DNA from 4 places in the Arthrobacter sp. P1_B9 genome. Region 2 is predicted to be linked to each of the others. Evidence: riboswitches for the same ligand, from Rfam matches in the RefSeq annotation. Region 2 holds a riboswitch; each other region holds the start of a gene.
What was found. Region 2 has a riboswitch for S-adenosylmethionine ahead of metX (homoserine O-acetyltransferase MetX). Riboswitches for the same ligand answer to the same signal wherever they lie in the genome.
Positions count from the first base shown of each region.

Region 1 (5,217 bases), on a different contig from region 2:
AAGGGAGGTGAACTTCCCGGTGCCAGCGCCAATGTCCGCGGCGTCCCTGGCTCCCGCCGGGACCAGCCAGTCGGCTGACTCCTGCGGATAGCCGGGGCGGACGCGCTCGTAGTGCTCCCCGCCGTCCTGGAAGCTTTGTCCGAGTTCCTGGCGCCGCTCGCTGTGCAGCTTCGGTCCGCTGTGGAGCCTAGCTCCGCTGTGCAGCCTGGGGCCGGCGCTTGCCACGTGCGATCTCCTTCGGGAAGGTCCTGCTGGTTTCAGATACCTTTCGAATTTACCGCACCCGCGCCGGGCCCCGATCCTGCCTAGTCGAGGGTGCAGGGCGCAGCGCCGGCGGTGCCCGGGGTGTTCGGCGCCCAGTGGGGATAGCTGCGGGTATCGTTGGCCGGCACCCAGCGGCCCGCGTCCACCACGTAATCCCAGCCGAGTCCGTTCTGCCGCAGCTGCTGCAGGCCGGCCAGCAGGCGTTCGGCGTCCTCCAGCCGTGAGCCGAGGCCGAAGCTGGCCCGCAGGGAGCCGGCGGGCAGGCCGAGCCGCTTGAGCAGCGGGTGGGCGCAGAAGCGGCCGTCGCGCAGGCCAATGCCGTGTTCGGCCGACAGGTAGGCGGCCACCAGTCCGGCGTCGTAGCCTTCCACGGAAAAGTTCACGACGCCGATCGTGCCGGTGTCCGGCTGATCGCCTCCAGTGGAAGAAGCGAAGGAAGAATCGGAAGCCGAATCGGCAAAGATCCGGTGCACGGTTACTCCCTCGATGCCCTGGAGGCCCTCGACGAGGAAGGACCGGATGGCGTCCTCGTGGGCCTGCCACTGCTCCGGGTCCAGGGCCGCAATGACCTGGGTGGCACGGGCGAGGGCCGCCGCGCCGAGGACGTTCGGCGAGCCGCCCTCGTGCCGGGCAGGTCCCGTGGTCCAGCTGACGGAGTCGAGCCGGGCATCGCGAACCGCGCCGCCGCCGGCCAGGTGCGGGGTGCCGGCGTCGAGCCAGTCCGTCCGCCCCACCAGCACGCCGGCGCCGAACGGGGCGTACAGCTTGTGTCCCGAGAAGGCGAGGTAATCGACGTCGTCCGCGGCGATATTGATCCGCCGGTGCGGGGCGAGCTGGGCGGCGTCGACAACGATCCTGGCGCCGTATTCGTGCGCCAGTGCGGCCAGGGTCCGGATCGGGAGGATCTCCCCGGTGACGTTGGAGGCGCCGGTGACGGCCAGCAGGCCGACGCCGCCGCGGGCGAGTTCGTCGCGCAGCCGGTCCACGGTGGCCGCGAGGGTGGCGGCGGCCACGACGCTGCGGTGCGGGACATTCTGCCAGGGCAGGAGGTTGGCGTGGTGTTCGATGTCGAGGTAGAGGACCTCGCCCGCGGGCCGCCCGTCGCGCAGCGGCAGGCAGCCGGCCAGCAGGTTCAGGGAATCGGTGGTGTTGCGCGTGAAGATCACGGAATCGCCGGGCCGGCCGCCCACGAAGTCCCGCACGATGTCCCGGGCGTTCTCGTAGACGGAGGTGCTGATCTGTGATGCGTAGCCGGCGCCGCGGTGCACGCTTGCGTAGTACGGCAGGATTTCGTTCAGGTAGGCCGAGACCACGGACAGGGCCGGTGCGGAGGCGCCGTAGTCGAGGTTGGCGTAGCGCGCGTGGCCGCCGGTGATCAGCGGGGCCTGGATTTCGGCCCCGGTGACGGCTGCCAGCGGGCGGGCCGCGAGGGCAAGCCGTGCTTGGAATTCAGTGGCGGCGGGGAAAATGGCAGTTGTCATGGGACCTCACTCGAACAGGACCCCACACCGTGGGAATCCGCGCTTGCCGGGTCCGTTCCGGACCGGCCAGGTCGTCACCCGGGGCACCCCACCGCGACTGGAGGGTTGCCGGCCAGCAAACCGGGGTTTAGCGCTGGCACTCGTGACCTGCATCGAGCGTAGGACATCGGCGCAGCCCGGGAAAAGGCAGCCGCCGATTGTGAAGCGGATTATTACGGGCGCGGATCAGTTGTTCGGGTGGGCCTGAAAGAGGTCGTCGAGTCCGGGGTTGAGCCGCTTGAGCACTTCCGAGTGCAGGATCGAATTGGTGGCCAGGGCGTTGCCGCCGAAGGGGCCGTCCTCGCCTTCGAGCGAGGTGAAGCGGCCGCCGGCCTCGGTCACGATCGGCACCAGGGCGGCCATGTCATAGAGGTTCAGCTCGGGTTCGCAGGCGATGTCCACGGCGCCCTCGGCCACGAGGCAGTACGACCAGAAGTCACCGTACGCGCGGGTCCGCCACACTTCCTCGGTCAGGCCCAGGAACTCATCCAGGTTCCCGCGTTCCTTCCAGCCGCCAAGGCTGGAGTAGGACAGCGAGGCGTCCTCGAGATTGGAGACGTTGGATACCTTCAACCGTGTGGCGGCGGCGAGCGAGCGGCCCGTGTAGGCGCCCGCACCCTTGGCGGCCCACCAGCGCTTGCCCAGTGCCGGCGCGCTGACGACGCCGACCACCGGCTCGCCCTCATCGACGAGGGCGATCAGGGTGGCCCAGACCGGGACGCCGCGGACAAAGTTCTTCGTGCCGTCGATCGGGTCGATGATCCACCGGCGGGAACCATGGCCCGAGCTGCCGAATTCTTCGCCCAGGACCGCGTCACGCGGACGTGACCGGGAGAGCTGGCCGCGGATGGCCTCTTCCGCGGACTTGTCGGCATCGGTGACGGGTGTGAGGTCGGGCTTCGTCTCGATCCGAAGGTCGAGTGCCTTGAAGCGGCTCATGGTCTGGGAATCGACCGAATCTGCCAGTACATGGGCAAGGCGCAGGTCATCGTTGTAGCTCGAAGCGGGTTGGCTCATGGTTCCAAACTACCGTCAAACCGGGCTGCCGGGCGGGAAGCCGCGGCACGGCGCCGCCGCCCCGTTGCCGGTCCGGCTAGGAGACGGTGCCCAGTTCCTTGGTTTCCTGCGCTTCCATCCGCGGGTCCGTGCCCAGCAGCCGGCGCAGGGACGCGAGCCTGGCCGGTCCCGAGGGCCCCGCGTGCCCGGCCGCAACCCACTTGTCGACGCCGCAGTTGACGGCGGTGGAGTCATGCTTGCAGCCGCGTTCGCAATCATCGGTGCCCGGTTCCAGATCCGGGAAGGAACGCAGGATCCGGTCCGGGTCCACGTGGGCCAGGCCGAAGGACCGGATGCCGGGGGTGTCGATGATCCAGCTGCCGGCCGGGGCATCGTTGACTTTGAGCGCCAGTGCCGAGGAGGACGTGTGGCGGCCGCGGCCGGTTACCGCGTTCACGCCTCCCGTGGCCCGCTCCGCCCCGGTCAGGGCGTTGACCATGGTGGACTTGCCGACGCCGGAATGGCCCAGCATCACGGTGACCTTGCCGTCGAGGTAGTCGCGCAGCTGGGATACCGCGTCCTTGTCGAGCCGGGCGGAAAGCCCGTCGTCGGAGCGGGCGTCGATGCCGGAAGCGGCGGAGTCGGCGGTCTTGGAGATGATGACGGGGAAGTCGAGGTGCTGGTAGTTGGACAGCAGCTCGGCGGGATCCTTGACATCGGCCTTGGTGACGAGCAGCAGCGGCTCAATGCCGGCGTCGTACGCGGCCACCAGCGCGCGGTCGATGAAACCGGTCCGCGGCTCGGGGTTGGCGGCGGCGACCACCACCACCAGCTGGTCGGCGTTGGCCACGACGGCACGTTCGATCGGGTCCGTGTCGTCGGCGCTGCGGCGCAGCAGCGTCTTGCGGTCCTGGATCTTGACCAGCCGCGCCAGGGTGTCGGGCTCGCCGGTGACATCCCCGACCAGGGAGACGAAGTCGCCGGCAACCACCGGGTTGCGGCGCAGTTCCCGGGCCCGGGCCGCGATGATCTTGCGTTCGTCCGCGGTCCCCTCGCCGACGACGGCGGTGTAGCGGCCGCGGTCAACGGTGATGATGCGTCCGGTGACGGCGTCATCGTAGCTGGGCCGGTCCTTGGTGCGGGGCCGTGTGCCCTTCTTGTTCGGCCGGATCCGGACGTCGGACTCGTCCCAGGAATCAGTGCTGCGTGCCACCGGCGGTGTCCTCATCTGCGGCGGGTCCCTGGGCCAGCATCGCTTCCCAGAGTTGCGGGAAATCGGGCATGGTCTTGGCCGTGGTTGCGATGTCCTCGACTTCCACGCCGGCTACGGCAAGGCCGAGGATGGCGCCGGCGGTTGCCATGCGGTGGTCCGCGTAGCTGTGCACGACGCCGCCGTGCAGCGCGGCCGGGCGGATGATGAGGCCGTCGGGGGTTTCTTCGGCGTCGCCGCCGAGGCGGTTGATTTCGGCGACGAGGGCGGCGAGCCGGTCCGTTTCATGGCCGCGGAGGTGGGCGATGCCGCCCAGCCGTGAGGGGCCGGTGGCGAGGGCGCACAGCGCGGCAACGGTGGGGGCGAGTTCGCTGGTTTCGTCGAAGTCGCCGCCCTTGATCTCCGGGCCCCCGCTGACGGTCAGGGTGCCGCCGTCAACCGTCACCGTGGCGCCCATAGCGGTCAGGATTCCGCGCCATAGATCACCCACCTGGGTGGTTTCTGCAGGCCAGTTCGGGATCCGCACGGTGCCGCCGGTGGCCAGGGCCGCCGCGAGGAAGGGTCCGGCGTTCGAGAGGTCCTGCTCGATCCGGACGTCGAAGGCGCGGATCGGGCCGGGGGAGACAACCCAGTGGTTCGGCACCGAGTCGTCGACCGCCACGCCCGCGCCGCGCAGCACGGCCACGGTCATGTTGATGTGGTCCAGGCTCGGCACGGGCTTGCCGACGTGCTCCAGGTGGAGTCCCTCGGTGAAGCGCGCCCCGGCCAGCAGCAGGGCGGAGACGAACTGGGACGAAGCGCTGGCATCGATGACCAGGTGGCCGCCGCGCACCTCGCCCGAGCCGTGCACCGTGAACGGCAACGACGACGCCGGACCGCCGTCAGGTGCGGTGACTGCCACACCCAGGCCGGCGAGGGCCTCGATAATGGTGCCCATGGGGCGTTTGCGGGCGTGCGGGTCGCCGTCGAAACGGGACTCACCGCGGCGCAGCGCGGCCACCGGCGGGACAAAGCGCATGACCGTGCCGGCCAGGCCGCAGTCGATCTCCGTGTCAGCCGCCGCGGTGTCCATGCTGATCGGGACGATTTCCAGGTCGGGGCCGAAGGCGCCGTCGCCGGGCACTTCCGTGACGGTGGCCCCCAACTGCCGCAGGGCCTCAATCATCAGCGCGGAATCCCGGGAGTGCAGGGGAGCCCGCAGCCGGGAAGGTCCGTCCGCGAGGGCGG
Region 1 covers NZ_JBFUAA010000001.1:142,693-147,909, forward strand. The annotation lists gene AC1D1A_RS00605 (class I SAM-dependent methyltransferase) at 1-225, opposite strand, end outside; gene AC1D1A_RS00610 (aminotransferase class V-fold PLP-dependent enzyme) at 306-1,745, opposite strand; SAM riboswitch class IV at 1,780-1,893, opposite strand; gene hisN (histidinol-phosphatase) at 1,971-2,801, opposite strand; gene rsgA (ribosome small subunit-dependent GTPase A) at 2,878-3,993, opposite strand; gene aroA (3-phosphoshikimate 1-carboxyvinyltransferase) at 3,977-5,217, opposite strand, start outside.
Region 1: it holds a riboswitch for S-adenosylmethionine, as region 2 does, so the genes downstream of both, AC1D1A_RS00610 (aminotransferase class V-fold PLP-dependent enzyme) here and metX (homoserine O-acetyltransferase MetX) in region 2, are expected to answer to the same signal.

Region 2 (5,217 bases):
TTTCAACCGGTTCGCCCAGCCACTCCGTGACGCGCTCGGCCGAACCGGCAATGGTCAGTGCGGACATCTTGACATCGCTCGCGTAGGCGTTGGACGGGTGCAACTCCGGGTCGCCCTCCCACTTGAGCATGTATGGCACCTGGGGGTCGGCGATGAGCCCCAGGATGCCGATCTGCTTCCAGACCAATTCGCGGCCGTCGGGAAACTTCCGGTTGCCGTTGACGGCGGCGCGGCCGAGCCGCTCCTCGAACGGGGCCAGGTCGTCAACCTCGACGCACCAGCCCATCCAGCCGCCGCCGGCCTCGGAGCGTGCCCGGACGGCCTGGCCGAACGGGGCCTTGTCGGAGGCCGGGTGGTTCAGGACCTCCACGACTTCCAGGTACTTGTGTCCCGCGAGCGGGATAATCATGTTGCGTGTCCCGAAACGGGGGTGCACTCCACCCTTCACGGCTTCAACGCCGAGGGCAGACGCAATACGTTCAGTGGTGGCTGCCAAGCCATCGTGTTCACAGGCGTAAGAGACGTGATCCATGCGCATGCCATCATCTTGGCACTTTGTGATGGACCTCTCAGCTTAGGCTCCCCTAACCGTCATGGGACGTCCTGGGGCGCGGAACGCGGCGCCCCGGATGCTCCGTCACGGCGGCCGTCTTCATCTTCGTCACAAAGCTATCCAGGGCTCCGCCGCCATTCCTACACTGAAGTCAGGTCATGAGTGCCAGCGCACAGCCCCGGCTTGCTGGCCGGCAACCCTCGTATCGCGGTGGGGTGCCCCGGGTGAAGACCTGGCCGTCCGGCGCCCGCCGGAGGGCAAGCGCGGCGCCTGTTCCGGTTCGGGCCGAAAGCCCAGGCCGGTGCTGTGCCCAGTGACTCGAGGAGCACCAATGTCCAACGCCTGGTCCTTTGAAACCCGCCAGATCCACGCCGGCCAGGAGCCGGACAGCGCCACCGGCGCGCGTTCCCTGCCCATCTACCAGACGACGTCGTTCGTGTTCCCCAGCGCCGAAAGCGCCGCGAACCGCTTTGCGCTCGCCGAGCTCGCGCCCATCTACACCCGGATCGGCAACCCGACCCAGGACGCCGTCGAACAGCGCGTCGCCAGCCTGGAAGGCGGTCTCGCGGCGCTGCTGCTCAGCTCCGGCCAGGCCGCCGAGACGTTCGCCATCCTCAATATCGCCGAGGCCGGGGACCATGTGGTGGCCAGCCCGAGCCTCTATGGCGGAACCTACAACCTGCTCGCGCACACGCTGAAGAAGTTCGGCATCTCCGTGACCTTCGTGGCGGACCCGGACAACCTGGACCAGTGGCGGGATGCCGTCCAGCCCAACACCAAGCTGTTCTTCGGCGAAGTGGTCTCCAACCCCCGCCAGGACGTCCTGGACATCGAGGGCGTCTCCCGCGTGGCGCACGAGGCCGGCGTGCCGCTGGTGGTCGACAACACGCTCTCCACCCCCTACCTGATCCGGCCGATCGAGTGGGGCGCGGACATCGTGGTCCATTCCGCCACCAAGTACCTCGGCGGGCACGGCGCCGCGATCGCCGGCGTGATCGTGGACTCCGGCAACTTCGACTTTGGGAAGGACCCGGAGCGGTTCCCCGGCTTCAACACCCCGGACCCCACCTACAACGGCCTGGTCTACGCCCGCGACCTCGGAGCCGACGGCGCGCTGGGCGCGAACCTCTCCTACATCCTCAAGGCCCGGGTCCAGCTCCTGCGCGACCTCGGCTCCGCGGTGTCCCCGTTCAACGCCTTCCTCATCGCCCAGGGCATCGAAACGCTGAGCCTGCGCGTCGAGCGCCACGTGGCCAACGCCACGAAGGTGGCGCACTGGCTGGAGGGGCGGGACGACGTCGAATCAGTCGCCTACGCCGGGCTGCCGTCCAGCCTCTGGTACGAGCGCGGCCGCAAGTACGGGCCCAAGGGGACCGGCGCCGTCGTGGCGTTCAACATTGCAGGGGGAGCGGAGGCCGGCAAGCGGTTCGTCGATGCCCTCGAACTGCACTCGCACGTCGCGAACATCGGCGATGTCCGGTCGCTGGTGATCCATCCGGCGTCGACCACCCACAGCCAGCTCTCGCCCGAACAGCAAGTGATCGCCGGGGTGAACCCCGGGCTGGTGCGGCTTTCGGTGGGACTGGAGCACATCGACGACATCCTCGCGGACCTTGACGCCGGATTCCGCGCGGCCAAGTCCGCCTAGGCCGAAGCTCACGCCGAATTTCCCCACCTTTGCGGGCATGACACCGGGAATCGCCGGCACTCCGGGGCGACCCGCCGGTCACGGCTGTCAAGGTGGGGAGTCTGCGGTGCTGACTGGTCCGGCTGTCACATGGAAGTCATAATCTTCGTCATTTCCGCACCCCGTTTCGTAGACTCGTACCAGGTCATGAGTGCCAGCGACAGCCCCGGCTTGCTGGCCGGCAACCCTCCTTTTGCGGCGGGGTGCCCCGGGTGAAGACCTGGCCTGCCGGTCAGCTGACGGCGGGCAAGCGCCAAGATAGGTCCTCACATGACGATTGCCGTCACCCGCACGGGTGTTCCCGAAACCAAACCATCCCGGACCCCTGACGGGACCGTCCAGTTCGTCAGGATCGGTGATCTGCAGCTCGAATCCGGGACTCCGTTGCCGGATGTGGTGCTCGCCTACGAGACGTGGGGGACCCTGAACGCGGACGCCTCCAACGCCGTGCTCATTGAACACGCCCTGACCGGCGACACACACGTGACCCGCGGCGAGAGCGGGGAGCCCGGCTGGTGGGAACAGCTCGCCGGACCCGGGGCTCCCGTGGACACGGACAAGTATTTCGTCGTTTCGATCAACATCCTGGGCGGCTGCTACGGATCCACCGGACCTTCCACCCCGGCCCCCGACGGGCGCCCCTGGGGATCGCGGTTCCCGCTGGTCACCCTGCGGGACACCGCAGCTGCCGAGGCGCGGCTGGCCGATGCCCTGGGCATCGGCAGCTGGTACGCGGTGCTGGGCGGCTCGCTCGGCGGCGCGCGCGCCCTTGAATGGGCCGTCACGTTTCCCGGCCGGGTCCGGCGCTGCGCCGTGATTTCCGTCGGCGCCAGCAGCACCGCCGAACAGATTGCCTTCGCGCAGGCCCAGACGCTGGCCATCCGCCAGGACCCCCACTTCAAGGGCGGGGACTACTACGGCGGCCCGGAACCCGAAGCAGGGCTCGCCCTCGCCCGGCGCATCGCGCACATCACCTACCGCTCAGCGGCCGAACTGGACGGCCGGTTTGGCCGCAACGCCCAGGAGTCCGAGACGCCCCTGGAAGCCGGATCGCTGGCCGGACGCGGGCGCTACCAGGTGGAAAGCTACCTGGACCACCAGGGCAGCAAACTGGCCCGGCGTTTCGACGCGAACAGCTACATCGCGATCACCGAAGCCCTCATGAGCCACGATGTGTGCCGGGGGCGCGGAAGCCTCGGGGAGGCACTGGCTCCGGCCACCGCCGAATTCCTGGTGGCGGCCGTGGACTCGGACCGCCTGTATTTCCCGGCCCAGTCCCGTCAACTGGCAGAGGCCCTGCCGGGCGGCCCGGAACTGCACATCATTGAAGCGCCGATCGGCCACGACGGCTTCCTGACCGAAATCGGCCAGCTCAGCGGGCAGCTCCGGGGGACCTTCTTCGGCCACTAGGCCGGCCCGCTTGTGCATTTTTGCAGATGCGCTCTGCACTAATGGCCGTTGAGGCTCAGGGCGGGAGCGTCCATACTCATGGGGAATGACGCCATGTGCCCTACATCACGGGCGTCCTCAGTCCAATGGTCCGCAGGGTGTCGAAGGCGACACCGAAGGAGTTCACATGAGCACGGAAAACGCCGCGACAACGCGCGCAGACGAGCCGGACGTCAAAACGTCCGGACTGAAGAAGGTAGTAACGGCCTCCATGGCCGGCACGGTGGTGGAGTGGTATGAATTCTTCCTCTACGCCTCCGCCGCCACGCTGGTCTTCGGCAAGACGTTCTTCCCCAATTCGGGCACGGAACTCGACGGCATTATCGCCGCGTTCCTGACCTACGCCGTCGGATTCGTCGCCCGCCCGATCGGCGGCATCGTCTTCGGCCACTTCGGCGACAAGTTCGGCCGCAAGCAGCTGCTCCAGGTCAGCATCCTCCTGGTGGGCGTTTCCACCTTCCTGATGGGCTGCCTGCCCACCTTCGCGCAGATCGGCTACTGGGCCCCGGCGCTGCTGGTCTTCCTGCGCTTCGCCCAGGGCTTCGCCGTCGGCGGCGAATGGGGCGGCGCCGTCCTCCTCGTCGCCGAGCACAGCCCCAGCAAGTCCCGCGGGTTCTGGGCCAGCTGGCCCCAGTCTGCCGTTCCGCTCGGCAACCTGCTCGCCACCGCCGTGCTGTTCACGCTGTCCTCCGTGCTGTCCTCCGCCGACTTCCTCAGCTGGGGCTGGCGCGTCGCCTTCTGGCTCTCCGCCGTGATCGTGCTGGTCGGCTACTACATCCGCACCAAGGTCCAGGACGCCCCCATCTTCCTGGAGGCCCAAAAGGAAGTCGAGGTTGAGAACAAGGGCTACGGCGTGGCCGAAGTATTCCGCCGCTACCCGCGCGGCGTCTTCACCGCGATGGGCCTGCGCTTCGCCGAGAACATCCTCTACTACCTCGTGGTCACGTTCTCGATCACGTACCTGAAGGTCGTCGTCCAGACGGACACCTCGCGGATCCTGCTGCTGCTGCTCGTGGCGCACCTCGTCCACTTCGCCGTGATTCCGATGGTCGGCAGGCTCTCGGACAACGTCGGCCGCAAGCCCGTCTACATGGCCGGCGCCATCCTCGGCGGCACGTGGGGCTTCTTCGCCTTCCCGATGATGGATACCAAGAACGACTTCATCATCCTCGCTGCGATCACCATCGGCCTGCTGTTCCACTCCCTGATGTACGCCGGCCAGCCGGCGCTCATGGCCGAAATGTTCCCGACCCGGATGCGCTACTCCGGTGTCTCGCTGGGCTACCAGGTCACCTCGATTGTGGCCGGTTCGCTGGCTCCGATCATCGCCGTCGCGCTCCTGAGCCAGTACAAGTCCTCGGTCCCGGTCGCCATCTACCTCCTCGGCGCCTGTGTGGTCACTTTGGTTGCGGTGTTCTTCCTGAAGGAAACCCGCGGCATTTCTCTCCGCGACGTCGACGCCGCCGACGCCCGTGGCACCGCCGACCTCCTCGCCGCCAGCAAGCGGTAATCCTCACCGGCCTCACCA
Region 2 covers NZ_JBFUAA010000007.1:41,429-46,645, forward strand. The annotation lists gene AC1D1A_RS11455 (VOC family protein) at 1-538, opposite strand, end outside; SAM riboswitch class IV at 708-823, shown strand; gene AC1D1A_RS11460 (bifunctional o-acetylhomoserine/o-acetylserine sulfhydrylase) at 885-2,201, shown strand; SAM riboswitch class IV at 2,384-2,499, shown strand; gene metX (homoserine O-acetyltransferase MetX) at 2,511-3,650, shown strand; gene AC1D1A_RS11470 (MFS transporter) at 3,817-5,199, shown strand.

Region 3 (5,217 bases), on a different contig from region 2:
TCGATCGAGTACCGGGGCCCGCGGTGGTAGATCTTGCTGACTTTCTCCGGGTCCGCGTGGACCCCGGTCGCCTTGTCCCGGAGCAGCGCGTCGTCTTCCCAGGATCCTTCCCACAATTTGTAGGCGGCCTCGACGTATTCGTCCGCCCAGTCGTAGCGTTCGTCATGCTTGGTCAGCTCGGTGGCGTTGAAGTTCCGGTGCGCGTTTTCCAGCACGCTGGTGACGATGTTCCAGGCCACGCGGCCGCCGCTGATGTGGTCCAGCGTGGACATTTGCCGGGCGAACTGGAACGGATGGCTTTGAATCACCGACGACGTCGCGGCCAGCCCGATCTCCCGCGTTCCCGTGGCGAGCGCGGACAGCAGGATGAGGGGGTCGTTGGACGGCACCTGCAGGCCCTTTTTCAGCAGCGATGCCCACCCGCCGTCGTAGTCGCCGTAGAGACCGACGACGTCGGCGAAGAAGATCGCGTCAAACTTGGCGCCTTCGAGCTGGCGGGCCAGGTCGATCCAGAGCTGGAGTTCGTTGAACCGGTGCTGCTGGGCTTCCGGGCGCCGCCACTGGCCGCCCATGATGTGGCTGGACGTGTTCATCACGAAGGCGCTGATCAGCAGGCGCGGGCGGGGTCCGTCGAAACGGGTACTGGGCGTTGAAGTCATGGGGTGCTTTCCGCTGTGGGAGGTGGGACGAGGGTGCTGCCGGCGCTCAGAGGCGCTTGTCCAGGCGCCGGGCAACATAGGATCCGCCCAGCTGAACGATGGTGACCAGCAGGATCATCAGGACAATGGCGGTGATCATGAGCGGCGTTTCGTAGCGGTAATAGCCGTACCGGATGGCGAAGTCGCCGATTCCGCCGCCGCCCACCAGTCCGGCCATCGCCGAGTAGGAGATGAAGCTGACGGTCATGATGGTGATGGAGCTGACGAGTCCGGGCTTCGCCTCCACAATCAGGACGTCCCGGACGATCTGGGACCGGCTGGCGCCCATGGACCGTGCCGCTTCGACCACTCCGCCGCCGAGCTGGCTCAGGTTCTGTTCCACGAAGCGGGCGAAATACGGAATGGCGTTGAGGGTCAGCGGGACAATGACGGCGGCCGTGCCGATGGTCGTGCCGACAATGAACCTGGTCACGGGAATGATCGCGATCAGCAGGATCAGGAACGGGAACGAGCGGAGCAGGTTGACCAGCCCGTCCAGGACCCGGTGCAGCTTTGGCCTGTGCTTGAGCCCGTTGGGACCGATGGTGTAGAGCAGGACACCCAGCGGTGTCCCGAGCAGCACCGCCAGCGGGATGGCCACCAGCAGCATGGTGAGGGTCTGTCCCATGGCGACGCCGATTTCGGGCAGGACTTCCAGGATGCGGTCAAACATTGATCAGGCCCTCCGACGCGGCTGTGGTGTGGGTGCCCCTCCCGGAGCGGTCCAGCTGGATCTCATCGGAGACCAGGTAGCGGCCGATCGACGTCGCCGGGTGGAAACCGGGGCGCTGGAGTTCGGCGAGGTCGAGCTGCTCCACCACCCGGCCTTCTTCCATGACCGCGACGTTGTCCGCGATGGCCTTGATGACATTCATCTCGTGGGTGACCACCACGATTGTGATGCCGAATTCGGCGTTGACGTCGGCCAGGTATTGCAGGACCGATGACGTCGTCCGGGGATCCACGGCCGACGTCGGCTCGTCACAGAGCAGCACTTTGGGCCCGGTGGCAAGGGCGCGGGCGATCGCCACCCGCTGTTTCTGGCCCCCGGAGAGTTTGGCCGGATACGTTCCCGCTTTGTCGGCGAGGTCCACGATTTCCAGGGTTTCGGCGGCCCGCCGCCGGCGTTCCGCCTTCCCGACGCCGGCGAACTTCAGGGACAGCTCCACATTTTCCTGGGCTGTGAGGTTGTTGAGGAGATTGAAGTGCTGGAAAATCATGCCGATGTCATGCCGCTTGGTCCGGAGCTCGGCGTCGGACAGGGTCACCAGGTCCACGCCGTCCACCAGGACGCGGCCCGACGTCGGGCGCTCGAGGAGGTTGATGTTGCGCAGCAGCGTGGATTTGCCGGCGCCGGAGAACCCGATGATGCCCTGGATGGTGCCCCGCCTGATGTGCAGGCTGACGTCATCGACGGCCGTGAAAGGTCCCGCGGCCGAACCGAATGACGTGCTGACGTTCTGGATCTCGATCACAGGCCCCCACCTGCTCGGGGCCGCGGCGCTGCCGCTGTCTGCGTGTTCATGATTTCCTCCGGGCTCGCCCGAGGAAAGCCCTGGGTCCTGGCTTCCGGGCAGCGCTGAGCGAAGCCGGGGAGCCTCAGAACACAGTGGTTCTCCATCGGTCCTGGCGGTAGCACCGTCCTCAAAGGAGGGGGTTGCTGCGGCGTCACGGAGCCAGATCTCTCAGCCGCTCGGGATGGTTACGAGTCCATCTCACACGGCAGGAGGCCGGATACAGAAAAAGCCGGTCACATTTTGTAACCGACTCTTCCCGATCTGTTGATCGTCATTCCCGGGCCGTTAGATGCCCACGCGCCAGCCTTCGCGGGCGGGGCACGCGTTCACGACGACGTCCAGCCCGGCGGCCCTGGCCCGGTCCGTCGCGGCGTCGTCGAAGACGCCCAGCTGCAGCCAGACGGCCTTGGCGCCTACTGCGATGGCCTCGTCTATGACTGCGCCCACCCTGTGGGAGTTGACGAAGCAGTCCACGACGTCGATCGGGTGCTTCTCCGCCGGGATGTCAGACAGGGAACGGTACCCCTTCTCGCCGTGGACATCGTCGCCCGGAAGGTTGACCGGAATGATGGTCATGCCCATCCGGTCCCGGACATAGAGGGAGACCTCATACGCCGAGCGCCATTCGTTGGTGGTGAGGCCGACCACCGCCCACGTGCCTTTGGTTCGCATGAGGCGGTCAATGACTGCCGGATCGTTAACATGGGCCATGCATCAACCTTACTCCTGCGACCTTTCCGGGCAATTGTCGAATAAATGAATGATTTGGGTCGGACCCACGCCGGGTGAACGAATATTACGGCGCTCCCGGACGCCGATTTTGCGGAATCGTGCATCTGAAGTTCTAGTAGGTAGTGACCATCCCGAGCGGCCGAGAGACCTGGATCGATGACGCCGCAGCAACCCCCCGGTGACGTGGGACGACCATTCCCACGCCACCGCTCCGCCCTCCTTCGGTGAAATTCGAGGGAGCCGGAGCAACCAAGGGTGCTACTGCCAGGACCGATGGAGTGCAGCAATGACCCCTGAGAATTCTTCCGCTCTGCCCACCTTTGCCCGGCCTGCGTCCGAGGCATTCCCCCAAACCACTTCGGACGCGACGGCGAACGAAGCAGGGCTGCGTGACGCGCCCGGCTCCTCTCGCGGCTCTTCGGGATGGTCCCTGAACGAGTCCACGGACGGCGCAGTGCACGGCGTCCCCGCCGATGGGCCGGCGCGTCACCGCAGCACCACCTTCGGAAACCACCTTCCCCGGCACGGCGGCGCCGCGACCGCGGGAACTGTCCAGGCAGAGACGGTTGCGTTCTGGGAAACCCAGGCTCTCCGCCTCGACTGGGCGGACCTGCCCGGCGGCGCGACGGAGCAAACCAAGCCCTGGCACACCGCGCACCGCCGGGTCCCGGCCGACGTCGAGGCCGGCACCGGACCGCAGATCACCTGGTTCGAAGGGGGCAGGCTCAATGTCGCCTACAACTGCGTCGACCGCCACGTAGCGGCGGGGCGCGGAGACAAGGTGGCCCTGCACTTTGAGGGCGAGCCCGGCGACCGCCGTGCCGTCACCTACGCCGGACTCCAGCGCGAGGTCTCCAAAGCCGCAAATGCCCTCCTGGATCTCGGCATCACCAAGGGCGACCGGGTGGTCATCTACCTCCCCGTCATCCCCGAAACCGTGATCATCACCCTCGCAGTGGCCCGGATCGGTGCCATCCATTCCCTGGTCTTCGGCGGATTCTCCGCCGAGGCCCTGAAGTTCCGGGTGGAGGACACCGGCGCCAAGCTCCTGGTCACCACCGACGGCCAGTTCCGCCGCGGCACCGCCGTACCGGTCAAGGACAACGCGGACGCCGCCGTCTCCGGCGACAACGCCATCGAACACGTCCTGGTGGTCAACCGGACCACTCCCGCGGACGAGCTGGACACCGTCCCGATGACCGCCGGCCGCGATGTGTGGTGGCACGACGCCGTCGGCACCGCCTCCGAGACTCACGAAGCCGAGGCGTTCGACGCCGAGACGCCGCTGTTCATCATGTACACCTCCGGCACCACCGGCAAGCCCAAGGGGCTGGTCCACACCTCCGGCGGCTACCTCACACAGGCGTCATGGAGCTTCGAGCACCTGTTCAGCAACCCCGACCCCGCGCTGCGGGAGAAGGACGTGCACTGGTGCACGGCCGACCTCGCCTGGGTCACCGCGCACACCTATGAGCTCTACGGCCCGCTCTCCAACGGCGCCACGCAGGTCATCTTCGAGGGCACGCCCAACACCCCGCACCCGGGCCGGCACTTTGAGATCATCGAACGCTACGCGGTCACGCAGTATTACACCGCGCCCACCCTGGTCCGCTCCCTCATGGGCTGGTTCCCGGACGGCGTCCCGGACACGTACGACCTCTCCTCTATCCGTCTTCTCGGCACGGTAGGCGAGGCCATCAACCCCGAGGCCTGGCGCTGGTTCCGGACCAACATCGGCGCCGGCACCGCCCCCGTGGTGGACACGTGGTGGCAGTCCGAAACCGGCGCCACCATCCTCTCCCCGGCACCGACGGACGCCGCGTTCAAGCCCGGCTGCGCGGCCCGCCCGCTGCCCGGCGTCAGCACGCGCATCGTGGACGACGCCGGCAACACGGTGCCGCCCGGCGTCCAGGGTTTCATCGTGGTGGACTCCCCCGGCCCGGCGATCGCCCGGACGGTCTGGGGCAACCCGCGCCGCTACTTCGATTCGTACTGGCGCCAATACGCCGAGCAGGGCTGGTTCCTCGCCGGTGACGGCGCCAAGTATGACGACGACGGCGACATCTGGATCCTCGGGCGGGTGGACGACACCCTCAACGTCTCCGGACACCTGCTCTCCACCATCGAGGTCGAATCGGCGCTCGTCACCCACCCGGACGTGGTGGAGGCCGGCGTCTGCCCGGTCGCGGACCCAAAGACCGGCCACGCGATCGTCGCGTTCGTGGTGCTGAAGGATTCGGCGGCCACCCCCGACATCCAGGGTGTGCTGA
Region 3 covers NZ_JBFUAA010000005.1:251,380-256,596, forward strand. The annotation lists gene AC1D1A_RS09925 (LLM class flavin-dependent oxidoreductase) at 1-659, opposite strand, end outside; gene AC1D1A_RS09930 (methionine ABC transporter permease) at 706-1,371, opposite strand; gene AC1D1A_RS09935 (methionine ABC transporter ATP-binding protein) at 1,364-2,173, opposite strand; SAM riboswitch class I at 2,313-2,403, opposite strand; gene AC1D1A_RS09940 (CoA-binding protein) at 2,501-2,926, opposite strand; gene acs (acetate--CoA ligase) at 3,234-5,217, shown strand, end outside.
Region 3: it holds a riboswitch for S-adenosylmethionine, as region 2 does, so the genes downstream of both, AC1D1A_RS09935 (methionine ABC transporter ATP-binding protein) here and metX (homoserine O-acetyltransferase MetX) in region 2, are expected to answer to the same signal.

Region 4 (5,217 bases), on a different contig from region 2:
GCGTTCCCTTGGGACGCCCACCCCGAGGTGGAGGCCGTCCCGGGCCGTGACCACGTGGCCGAAGCGGTCAAGGCACTGGGGACCGGCGGTGATGGCAGGAAACGCAGGATCACACTGACCATCGACCTGCTGATCCCCGGCTGGATCCGTACCAACCCGGGCCTGGCCGGCATCAACTTCGACGGCACCCGCTCCACGGAGTTCGCCAGCGTCAGCGCACTCACGACGGGACCCGTCGGGGAGCGGCTGGTCGACTTGGTGGCCGAGGTGACCAGGCGGTACCAGCCGGACGCCGTGGCCTTGACGGAACTGATGTTCGATAACAACACCTACGGCGGCGACGACCGCGATTCCTACCGGCTGGCCAGCGGCGGGACGGACTGGCCGCGGCTCGCGAACGGGGACATCGACGTCGAACACCCGAGCCTCGGGGCCTGGCGGTCGAAGGCGGTGGCGGCCATCGTGGCCAAGGCGGCGGCGGCCGCCCACGCGAACGGTGCCACGCTCGACATGGACGTCCGGGCGCCGTGGGACGATCCCGCCGGCGACCGGCCGGAGAGCGGCCATGACTACGGGCTGCTCGCCGCGGCCGCGGACCGGCTGGTCTTGTGGGACTACTTCGGGCTCAACGACGCCGCTCCGGCCTACTCCGCCGAGCTGGCCGCGGCCATGGCGAAGCGGTCCGGGAAGTTCGCCATCTCGGTCGGGATGTGGGCCAAGGACGGGCGCATCTCCGCCGCGGACCTGGCGGCCGGGCTGGAGGCGTCTGTCTCCGGCGGGGCGGCCGCCGTCGCCGTCACACCGTCCAGTATGCTCGACGACGACGCCTGGCGGGCGCTCAAGGCGGCCTGGGCCTGAGCGGCCATGGCCCTGGACCTGCTTGAGTGTTTAGACCTGTTTGAGCGCCTAGACCTGCTTGAGCGCCTGGCCGAGGTCGCGGATCAGGTCCTCCACATCCTCCAGGCCCACCGAGAGCCGGACCACGCCGTCGCTGAGCCCGATCGCCGCGCGGCCTTCCGGGCCCATCGCGCGGTGCGTGGTGGTGGCCGGGTGCGTGATGAGCGTCTTGGCGTCCCCCAGGTTGTTGGAGATGTCGATGATCCGCAGCGCGTCCAGGAGTGCGAACGCGGCCTGCTTCGCCGTGCGCCCGGGGGAGGGCTGCAGCTCCAGGGTGAGCACGGTCCCGCCGGCCTTCATCTGCTGCACTGCGAGCGGGTACTGCGGGTGGGACGGCAGCAGCGGGTACTTTACCCAGCCGACCGCGGGCTGTCCCTCGAGCCATTCGGCCAGCCGCAGCGCGGAGGCCGAGGAATGGTTGACGCGCAGGGCCATAGTCTCCAGGCCCTTGGTGAGCACCCAGGCGTTGAACGCCGAAAGCGCCGGACCGGTGTGCCGCATGAGCTGCTTGACGGGCCCGTCGATGAATTCCTTGGTGCCCAGGATGGCCCCGCCCAGGACGCGGCCCTGGCCGTCGATGTGCTTGGTGCCGGAGTAGACCACCACGTCCGCGCCGAGGTCGCCGCAGCGCTGGAGCAGCGGGGTGGCGAAGACGTTGTCAACCACCACCGTGGCGCCGGCCGCGTGCGCCAGTTTGCTCACGGCGGCGATGTCCACGATTTCCTGCATCGGGTTCGACGGCGACTCGAAGAACACCGCCGTGGTCGGCTCGGACAGCGCGGATTTCCACTGCTCCAGGTCCGGGCCGTCCACGAAGACCGTCTCGACACCCCAGCGCGGCAGGATTTCGTTGAGGATCACGAAGCACGAGCCGAACAGCGAGCGGGCCGCGACCACCCGGTCGCCGGCCGCCAACAGCGCGCCCAGGGCGGTGAAGACGGCGGACATGCCGGACGCCGTCGCGAAACACGCCTCCGTTCCCTCGAGCAGCCGGAGCCGCTCCTGGAAGGTGGCGACGGAGGGGTTGCCGTAGCGGGAGTAGACGAAGCGCTCGTCCTCACCGGTGAAGGCGCGCTCGGCGGCGGCCGCGGTCTCGTAGACGAATCCTGAATTGAGGAAGATCGGCTCGGTGGTTTCCTGGAAGCCGGTGCGGTCAAGGCCGCCACGGACGGCCTGGGTGTCGGCCGCCCAGCCGGCGGCGTCGGGATTGAAAGTCACTTAGATCTTTCCGAGGTTGGTGGGCAGGCCGCGGTTCTTCCAGCCATTGACGGTGCGTTCGCCAAAGCGGTCGGTCTCGCCTTCGAAGCCCTCAAGGACGTTGTACGAGGTGTAGCCGGCGGCCGTCGCGGCCGTCGCGGCCGCGATCGACCGGGCCCCGGAACGGCAAAGGAACACCAGTTCGACGGCGGTGTCCTCCGGCGCCTGCTGCCTTAGCTGTTCCACGAAGTGCGGGTTCGGCGTGCCGCCAGCGAGGTTCCACTGGATGAAGAGCGGATCGTTGCGGCTCTCGCCCGCGGCCGCGGTGTCCGGGATGCCGATGTGGGCCCATTCGCCCTCGGTCCGGACATCCACCAGGATGGCTCCGGCCTCCAGCTTGGCCCACGCCTCCTGCGGGCTGAGGTCTCCGGCGTAGCTCATGCGTGGCCCGCGAAGGCCCCGTCGGCGCCAAATTCGTCGGCGTCGAGCTCATCAACCGCATTGGCCACGGCGGCGTCCGCACTGGCAATCGCGGCCGGCAGGACCAGCGCCTGCGCCACGATCACGGTGCTTCCGTTGAAGCTGGCGGCGGGGCTTCCATGCAGCACGTAGCCCTCGGCCAGGGCGGCTGACACCCGCTCGCAAAAGGCGCGGTCATCCGCCCCGGTGAACAGGCGGTAGGCCAGCCTCTCCTCGCCCCCGGATGCTGAACCGGGTGCTGTGCCGGGTGCGGCTGTTGTGGGTATTGACGTGTCGGGCACGACGGATCTCCTCTTTCACGCTTGCAGCTCGAATTCTCGAATGCCGAGTATTCACCTGAGGCACCCCGCCGCGAAAGGGAGGGTTGCCGACCGGCCAGTCAGGGCTTGGCACCGGTTCTCATTACTCCCCAAAAACGTAACACCTGCGACGCCGGCCCGCACCGCCGCCGTCGTCATGTTCCGTAACCGGACCGCGGCCCGGGCGAGTAGTGGCGGGCTCCAGTTTCGGGTACAGCCCACTCGTGTCTGCCGGGACGTTTCGCCGTTTACTGGGGGGATTAGGTCCGACGAGTCGGCCGGAGCTGCAGGTGATTCGAGCAATGTGTGAATCAAGCAGTCCCGGAATCGACTCGTCTGTCCATCAACAAGCTGTCTGGGAATCGGTGGCTGGAACGGTCGGAGCCGCAGCCGCGGTCCGGCCGGTGACGGCGGAATGGAGCAATCGTGGGCCCGCGCATACTCGTTACCGGGATTACAAGCGCCGCCGGACGGGCCGTCGCGGCCCTGCTCGAAGCCCGGGGCCTCCCGTACCTCGGCTCCGACGCCCGTGCCGACACCCGTCAGGCCGGGGAGGCTCCCGCCGCCGCGGTCAGGCTCCTGCCGGCGACGAACCCGGACATGGTCCTGGACCTGCGCCGGGTGGTGGACCGCGAAGCCATCAACGTCATCATTCCGACCCTCACCGTGGAACTCCCGGTCCTGGCCGCGGCCCGCGCGGGATTCGCCCAGGACGTGCGGATCATCGTGGCCGACCCCGCCGCGGTTGCCCTCGCCAACGACCACCTGTTCGCCACCTGGGCGCTGCAAGCGGCCGGCATCCCGGTGCCCCGGTTCGCGGTTCCGGGCGACCTCGCCGCCGCGCCGGCTTCCCTCGCCGGCCTCAGCGGCCCCGTGGTGGTCAAGCCGCGGGTCTTCAAAGGCTCCCATGGGATCCACCTGCTGGCCGGAACCGACTCCGTTAGCTGGAAGAACATGCCGGCGGGGCAACTGGTCCAGGAATTTATCCCGGGCGCCGACTATGTGTGCCTGGTGTTCGGCACCCCGGCACGCAACGCGATGGCGCCGGTGGCGGTGGTCCTCGAGAAGACCAGGACTCCGTATGGACGCGCCGGCAGCGACGAGGTCAGCCGCAGGGTGCCGGCGAACCAGGCCGGGGATGTGCGCAAGCTGGGCCTGGCCGCCGTCCGCACGCTCGGGCTGACCGGGCCGGTCCAGGTCCAGATCCGCCGCCGCACCGACGGAACGCCCGTGGTGCTGGGTGTCTGCGCGACCCTGGGGGAGAACAGCACCTGGGCCCCGGAAATGCTCGACGCCGTGCTCGCAACCTTCATGCTCCCGGCGTTCAACCCGGCCTCGTTCCGCCTGTGCCCGGCAGTGCCCGCAGACGCCCTGGGGTGAGCGCAACACCAACGCGGGGTCACTTACGGCCCATCCGGGGACATGGGATGGGCCGTAACTGACCCCGCGTTGCTATTCGATGGTCGCGAAGAGGGCGTTGAGTTCGGCCGTGAGCTGGCGCCGCAGTTCCGGGGTGCCGATTTCCTGCCCGTCGATGTGGTTCACCGGGGCCAGGAGCCGGATGCTGGAGATCAGCCAGACCGCGTCGGCGTCCAGCAGGTCCTTCGGCTCCAGCGGGCCGTAACCCAGCTCCCAGCCGGCGGCCTTGGCGGCGGTGAACAGGGCGCCCTGTGACGTGCCGGGCAGGATGCCGCTGTCCAGCTGGGGAGTGATGAGCCGCCGGATGGTGCGGACGCCGCCGGCGCCGTCGTCCGAGGTTTCCAGGTGGGCCAGCAGAACGGTCGACGTCGGACCTTCCAGCACCCGGCCATCCGCGGACGTGAAGATGACGTCGTCGGCGCCCTGCCGGTGGGCGTAGCGCAGCGCCGCCATGTTCACGGCGTACGAAAGGGTCTTGGCGCCGAGCAGGAGCCACGGGGCGCGCTCGCCGACTTCACTGTCGTAGCCGCGGTCGAGCAGGATGACGTCGATCCCGGTCTCGCGCTGCCGCCGTCCCGCGGCCGCCGGGGCGGAGGCCTGGACCCAGCATGTGGGGGCAGCCGCGCCCTCCGGCCCGCGGGTGACAATCAGCTTCACCACCACCTCGTCCTGCTCCGCGCCGCCCGTTGCAGCCGCGGCGGGTTCCTGCCCCCGGAACTCGCGGATGGCGGTTTCCACCGCCCGCCGCCATGCGTCCTCGGCGGGGATGTCCAGCTCCAGAAGCCGGGCAGAGCCCGCCAGCCGGGTCAGGTGCGCCTGGATCTTGCGGGGCCGGCCGCCGACGGCCAGGAGGGATTCGAAAACACCGTCGCCGCGGGTGGCGCCCAGGTCCGTGGCCATCAGCTGCGGCTGCGACGCGTCGGCA
Region 4 covers NZ_JBFUAA010000008.1:137,139-142,355, reverse strand. The annotation lists gene AC1D1A_RS13070 (hypothetical protein) at 1-858, shown strand, start outside; gene AC1D1A_RS13065 (O-succinylhomoserine sulfhydrylase) at 907-2,115, opposite strand; gene AC1D1A_RS13060 (rhodanese-like domain-containing protein) at 2,116-2,535, opposite strand; gene AC1D1A_RS13055 (DUF1737 domain-containing protein) at 2,532-2,840, opposite strand; SAM riboswitch class IV at 2,868-2,981, opposite strand; gene AC1D1A_RS13050 (ATP-grasp domain-containing protein) at 3,300-4,253, shown strand; gene AC1D1A_RS13045 (aminodeoxychorismate lyase) at 4,326-5,217, opposite strand, start outside.
Region 4: it holds a riboswitch for S-adenosylmethionine, as region 2 does, so the genes downstream of both, AC1D1A_RS13055 (DUF1737 domain-containing protein) here and metX (homoserine O-acetyltransferase MetX) in region 2, are expected to answer to the same signal.